2 linked regions of the Heyndrickxia acidicola genome follow. The protein of the gene in region 2 binds, or shares a complex with, the protein of the main gene of each other region. Links are inferred from orthologs where the notes say so. Each region holds a gene or a part of one and is shown on either strand. Other genes may lie near its edges.

The links. Proteins that work in one complex are often made in the same cells at the same time.
Region 1: the proteins of secA (region 2) and secY are in contact, whole or in part, in a crystal structure (PDB 3DIN), measured with the Thermotoga maritima proteins. The link is inferred for Heyndrickxia acidicola from one-to-one orthologs. Residues at the interface, in WP_004082002.1 of Thermotoga maritima: Glu261, Ala262, Arg263, Lys300, Ala301, Arg302, Thr303, Ile304, Ile305, Leu323, Tyr324, Asp325, Pro326, Val329, Ser330, Tyr333, Ile336, Lys340, Phe345, Val349, Glu363, Phe364, Tyr374, Ser375, Gly376, Gly377, Glu393, Ile395, Thr482, Ser483; in WP_004081795.1 of Thermotoga maritima: Glu108, Gly109, Glu110, Glu111, Ala236, Glu237, Arg238, Arg239, Ile240, Thr241, Ile242, Gln243, Tyr244, Ala245, Arg246, Arg247, Val248, Thr249, Gly250, Arg251, Arg252, Val253, Tyr254, Gly256, Ala257, Ser258, Thr259, Tyr260, Leu261, Pro262.

Annotation. Positions count from the first base shown.
Region 1 is NZ_KV440953.1:3,532,656-3,535,849, reverse strand. What follows is about bases 202-3,194. They hold secY (preprotein translocase subunit SecY), read right to left. Parts: upstream 2,350-3,194; coding sequence 1,054-2,349; downstream 202-1,053. Other genes in these bases: rpsE (30S ribosomal protein S5), read right to left, coding at 3,020-3,194; rpmD (50S ribosomal protein L30), read right to left, coding at 2,824-3,006; rplO (50S ribosomal protein L15), read right to left, coding at 2,349-2,789; A5N88_RS16520 (adenylate kinase), read right to left, coding at 332-985; map (type I methionyl aminopeptidase), read right to left, coding at 202-335. Outside these bases: more of map, read right to left, coding at 1-201. UniProt on the Escherichia coli protein: The central subunit of the protein translocation channel SecYEG. Consists of two halves formed by TMs 1-5 and 6-10.
Region 2 is NZ_KV440953.1:4,411,083-4,414,424, reverse strand. What follows is about bases 11-3,140. They hold secA (preprotein translocase subunit SecA), read right to left. Parts: upstream 2,768-3,140; coding sequence 254-2,767; downstream 11-253. UniProt on the Escherichia coli protein: Required for protein export, interacts with the SecYEG preprotein conducting channel.

The DNA.
Region 1 (3,194 bases), 880 kb from region 2 along the record:
ACAGGATATGTCCAAGCAGAATCACTATGGTATCCAAGATATTTCGCACCAATATCTATTGTAACGATGTCTCCTTCTGCTAACACACGGTCGCCCGGAATTCCATGAACCAACTCATCATTTACTGATATGCAAATCGTGTCACGAAATCCATTATAACCTTTAAAAGAAGGAAATGCATCATGATCAAGTATATATTTTTCAGCAATTACATCCAATTCTCTGGTTGTAATTCCCGGAGCGGTTTGTTGTTTCAATTTTTTATGAGTCAAAGCAACAATCTTACCTGCTGTTCTCATAATCTCAATTTCTTGAGGAGACTTACATTGAATCATGCATGCAAGATCCCAAGCAAATGGTCAATATCAGCAAATACCTTATTAATGGCCTGTTCTCCATCTATATTGCGCAAGTAGCCTTTCGCATTATAGAAATCAAGAAGAGGTTTCGTTTGTTTAATATTGACATTCAAACGATTTTGAACCGTTTCTGCATTATCATCTGCGCGTTGATATAGCTCTCCGCCGCAACGATCACAAACGCCTGGCTTACTAGGAGGATTAAATACAAGATGATACGTCGCACCGCAGCTTTTACATATGCGTCGGCCGGTTAAACGTTCCATTAAGCTATCAAGATCAACCTGAATATTAATGCAGTAATCAATCTTTTTATTTAATCCGTGTAAAATGTCTTCAAGTGCTTCAGCCTGTGCAACAGTTCTTGGGAAACCATCAAGCAAGAAGCCTTTCTGACAGTCCTCTTTGCTTAAGCGTTCCTGGACAATACCGATTGTCACTTCATCAGGTACAAGTTCGCCTTTATCCATAAACGATTTAGCCTTTAGACCAAGCTCTGTTTCGTCTTTCATGGCAGCACGGAACATATCGCCAGTTGAGATATGAGGGATTTTATATTTTTCTACGATTCTTTCGGCTTGAGTACCTTTTCCAGCTCCTGGAAGGCCCATCAATACTAAATTCACTCGTAATCCCCCTAAACTCTGTTAAAGATTTTGGGTATATCAGCTATACCCAAAACCCAACATATTATTTATTTAATAAAGCCTTTATAGTGGCGCTTAACCAGTTGAGATTCCAATTGCTTCATTACTTCAAGCGCTACTCCTATTACTACAAGCAAGCTTGTTCCGCCAATTCTGGCAGACGTCGGCAGGCCTGCAAGCTGAGTGAATAGAACTGGAAGTATAGCAATAACTGCAAGGAAGATTGAACCCACGAATGTTAATCGGTATAGAACGCGATTAAGATATTCATGTGTGTTTTTTCCCGGACGAATGCCCGGAATATATCCGCCTTGCTTTTTAAGGTTCTCTGCAACCTGCTCTGGATTGACTTGAACAAATGCATAAAAATAACTAAATGCGATGATCAAGGCAATATAGATTGCGGCACCAAGAGGCTTCGTATAATCGAAGATCCATTGGATGGTGGATGTTACGTTGTTGGAACCAAAGAACGAAGCAATGGTTTGCGGCGCAAAAACAAACGATACCGCAAAGATTACTGGGATAACTCCTGCAGCATTCACTTTAAGCGGTAAATGTGTCGTTTGGCCTCCAACAGGGCTGCGTCCAGCTTGACGCTGTGCATATTGGATCGGTATTTTCCGCAACGCCTGCTGCACAAAAATAACTCCAACAGTGATCGCTATCACAACAACTAAAATAAGCAAGAGAATGATAAGCTTAATGAAAAGCTGCTGTCCTGCATTTTGAAGCTGCTGCTGATAAATTTGAGTAATTGCATTAGGGATTGCAGCAATTATTCCAGCCATGATAATGATTGAAATACCATTGCCTACTCCTTTTGCCGTGATCTGTTCACCAAGCCACATTAAAAATGCAGTTCCGGCAGTTAAAACCAAAGCAATTGTAATATAAGTGCCAATTCCAGGATTTATAACTAGTTGTCCGCCCGACAGGTTATTAAAGCCGTAAGACATACCAAGAGCTTCGATAAAGCCAAGGATAACAGTGAAATAGCGCGTAAACTGTGCCAGCTTGCGTCTGCCTACTTCACCTTGTTTAGACCACTCTGTAAATTTAGGAATGACATCCATTTGCAAGAGTTGAACAATGATAGATGCAGTGATGTATGGCATGATCCCCATTGCAAAGATAGAGAATCTGCTCATAGCACCACCGCCAAATGTATTGAGAAGTCCGAGCAACCCAGATGATTGACTCGTAGACATCAATACACTTGCATCAACACCCGGAACGGGAATATGTGCGCCAATCCGGAATACAATTAACATTAATAGCGTGAAAAAAATTTTATTTCTTATATCACGTACGCGCATAAAATTGGAGATTGTGCGAAACATTAGATCACCTCAGTTTGTCCGCCAGCAGCTTCGATCGCTTCTTTAGCAGCAGAGGAGAATTTATGAGCTTTAACTGTTAACTTAGTTTCAAGCTTACCATTGCCAAGAATTTTTATTCCTGACTTCTCTTTGCTTACTAATCCTGTTTCGATTAGAAGAGCTGGAGTAACTTCAGTTCCATCTTCAAAACGATTTAATGCTTCAAGATTTACGATTGCATAATCTTTACGATTAATGTTCGTGAAACCGCGTTTTGGTAAACGACGGAATAAAGGAGTTTGTCCCCCTTCAAATCCAAGACGAACGCCACCGCCAGAACGGGCTTTTTGACCTTTATGGCCTTTACCGGCAGTTTTACCGTTACCAGATCCAATACCACGACCTAAACGATTACGCTCTTTACGTGAACCTTGAGCAGGTTTTAATTCATGAAGATTCATTTTGTCGGCACCTCCTTATATAAGTAAGATTTTATTACTGTTCTTTAACTGTTACAAGATGTGATACCTTGTTGATCATGCCGCGAATAGCTGCATTATCAGCTTGCTCAACTGTTTGATTTACTTTTCGCAAACCAAGAGCTTGAACAGTATCGCGCTGATCTTGAGGACGACCGATCAAGCTGCGAGTGAGGGTAATTGCTAATTTGTTCGCCATTATAAGTCCCTCCTTATCCTAACAGTTCTTCTACTGATTTATTACGTAATTTAGCAACATCTTCAGCACGTTTTAATTGCTTAATGCCTTCCATAGTTGCACGAATCATATTGATTGGTGTGTTTGAACCTAGAGATTTAGAGGTAATATCTGCTACACCAGCTAATTCTAGAATCGCACGGACAGGA
Region 2 (3,342 bases):
TGTGCACCTTGCTGGTCATTCCAAAAATTCGGCTCCAGCATGACTTCATCAAGCTCGGCAATTCGGGTTTCTTTGTTTTCTAAGTCAAAGAGACCCCCTAAAGTCCGCTAATTTCTTAGCTGTTTTTTCTAACTCTGACCGTATTTCAAATAATTCCATTTTCCGTCACCTCATCCAAACAAATAGGACGGGGGCAGGCGCAAGGCTCTGTCCCCCATCCGGTTTTCTTTTCATTTTAGTCAACTCTTGCTTATTATATGTTCTTACCGTGGCAATTCTTATACTTTTTGCCGCTTCCGCATGGACATGGAGCATTGCGCCCTGCAGAGTCTTTCTTTTTGGCAGGCTTTTTCTTAACGGTTTCACCATCTGCCTTAGGATTGACAGCCTGGCCTTTCGCCACTTCTTCCCGTTCAAGATTATTGTGGATTTCCGCTTTCATAATATATTTAGCAGTATCCTCTTCAATGGATGCAATCATATTTTCAAACATAGCAAAACCTTCGCTTTGATACTCGCGTAGTGGATCAATCTGGCCGTAAGCGCGCAGATGGATTCCTTCACGCAGGTGGTCCATCGTATCAATATGGTCAATCCATTTAGTATCCACAGCACGAAGCAAAATTACTTTTTCAAACTCACGCATTTGCTCTTCGCCAAGGGACTCTTCTTTTTCATTATAGTCTTCTTTTACCTTGGCTAAAATGAGTTCAACCATTTCCTCCGGTTCCTTGCCGCGCAGGTCTTCCACCGTTACGTCGCCTTCATGTAAAAGAGTGGCATGAACATAATCCACGATTCCCTGAAGGTTCCAATTCTCTTCGTCCTCGTGCTGCGGTGTATGGACAGCGACCGCATTTTCCACTACGTGCTGGATCATCGCTTCCACGATTTCACGAAGGTTTTCAGAAGCAAGTACTTCATTACGCTGTTTGTAAATAATTTCGCGCTGCTGGCGAAGGACGTCATCGTATTGAAGGAGCTGTTTACGTGAATCAAAGTTATTGCCCTCTACACGTTTTTGCGCTGATTCCACTGCACGTGACACCATTTTAGACTGGATTGGCTGTGAATCGTCCATTCCAAGGCGTGTCATCATGGCTTTCATATTGTCAGAGCCGAACCTTCTCATCAATTCATCTTCCATGGAAAGGTAGAATTGAGTGACACCAGGATCTCCCTGACGGCCGGAACGTCCACGGAGCTGATTATCGATACGTCTTGATTCATGGCGTTCTGTTCCGACAACCGCAAGACCGCCGAGTTCCTTCACACCTTCACCAAGCTTGATGTCCGTACCGCGTCCTGCCATGTTCGTTGCAATGGTGACAGCACCCTGCTGCCCTGCTCCAAGGATTATTTCAGCTTCACGTTCATGGTTTTTTGCATTCAAGACATTGTGGGGAACACCACTTTTTTTCAAAAGCTGTGAAATCAACTCAGATGTTTCGATTGCAACGGTACCTACAAGAACAGGCTGCCCTTTTTCATGGCGTTCCTTAATATCCTCGACAACAGCGTTGAATTTACCTGCCATAGAGGCATAAATCAAGTCAGCACGGTCGTCCCTGACAATCGGTCTGTTCGTTGGAATGACGACAACTCTCATATTATAGATGTTGCGGAATTCCTCTTCTTCCGTTTTAGCGGTACCCGTCATCCCGGCAAGCTTTTCATACATACGGAAATAGTTCTGGAATGTAATGGTCGCCATCGTCATGCTTTCGTTTTGAATTTCCACGCCTTCTTTGGCTTCGATCGCCTGGTGAAGGCCGTCACTGAAACGGCGCCCTGCCATAAGGCGTCCTGTAAACTGGTCAACGATGACAATTTCGTCTTCCTGAACCACATAGTCGACATCCAAATGCATGCTGACATTGGCTCTTAACGCCTGGTTAATATGATGGTTCAGCGTAACATGTGAGATATCAAAAAGATTTTCAATGCCAAAAGCACGCTCGGCTTTGTTAATTCCATCCTCTGTCAGCTGGACGCTTTTTGTTTTTTCATCGTACGTAAAATCTTCGTCTTTATTCAGCGTACGGACAAATGCATTGGCTTGAATATAAAGGGCTGCAGATTTCTGTGCTTGTCCCGAAATGATCAGCGGCGTACGGGCTTCATCGATCAGGATGGAGTCGACCTCGTCAATCACCGCGTAGTAAAGCGGGCGCTGCACCTTTTGCTCTTCATAAAGGACCATATTATCACGCAGATAATCAAAGCCCAATTCATTGTTTGTGCTGTACGTAATATCAGCAGCATAGGCTTCCTGCTTTTCTTCGCCTGACATGCTGTTCAGGTTTAATCCGACAGTCAGTCCAAGAAATTCGTAAAGCTGTCCCATTTCTTCCGCGTCACGGCTGGCAAGGTATTCATTGACTGTAACCACATGAACGCCTTTTCCGGAAAGAGCATTCAAATAAACCGGCATGGTGGAAGTCAATGTTTTACCTTCCCCGGTTTTCATTTCAGAAATATTTCCTTCATGCAGGGAAATACCGCCCATCAGCTGTACATGGTAAGGATAAAGCCCAAGTACACGGCGCGCTCCTTCACGAACAACGGCAAAAGCCTCAACAAGAAGGTCATCCAGCGATTCGCCATTTTGATAGCGCTGTTTGAACTCCTCTGTTTTTTCGCGAAGCTGGTCATCCGATAGTTTTTCCATATCTGAAGCAAGCTCTTCTATTTGGTTCGCCAGCTTATCAAGGCGTTTCAATTCACGTTTATTCGCGTCAAACACTTTTTCTAAAAAAGCTACCATCTATAACGCTCCTTTTTTCATCGATAAATATGATTGGCTTCTATAGAAACCTCTTCCATTCATATTAAAAAGAAAAGCCTCTTTGTCAGGCCTCCATTTCATTCGGTAGATAGGGAGGATTCCCTCTCGCAAAAATATTAAAAATTCACCTTTCTTAATATTACCATTGAAAGCCATGTGTGACAACCAAACAAGTACAGGCAAGGAATGGGAAAAGCTAAAAGCGGAAGAAGCCTGGTTATCGGCGATAAGCATTAGACGAGTCGCCAGAGAGGTTTGTTTTTTAACCTCACTGGCGACTTGGCTTATGACTCGAGCCGATGGCTTCTGGAGCTGGATAAGGAAAGGCGGAATGCGAGGTTTTGCGACGTACAGACTGGACAGCTTCGACTGAGATAAAGGAAACACGAAAAGCGATAGCTTTTCGATGTTGACTTATCGCAGGGAGGAGTTGGGAAGTCTGCTAGTCGCAGGAGCCTGGAGCTGGACAATGCTAAAAGCAGAAGAAGCTTAGGTTTAGGCGATAAGCATTAGACGAGTCGCCAGGGAGGTTTGCTTTTTAACCTCACTGGCGA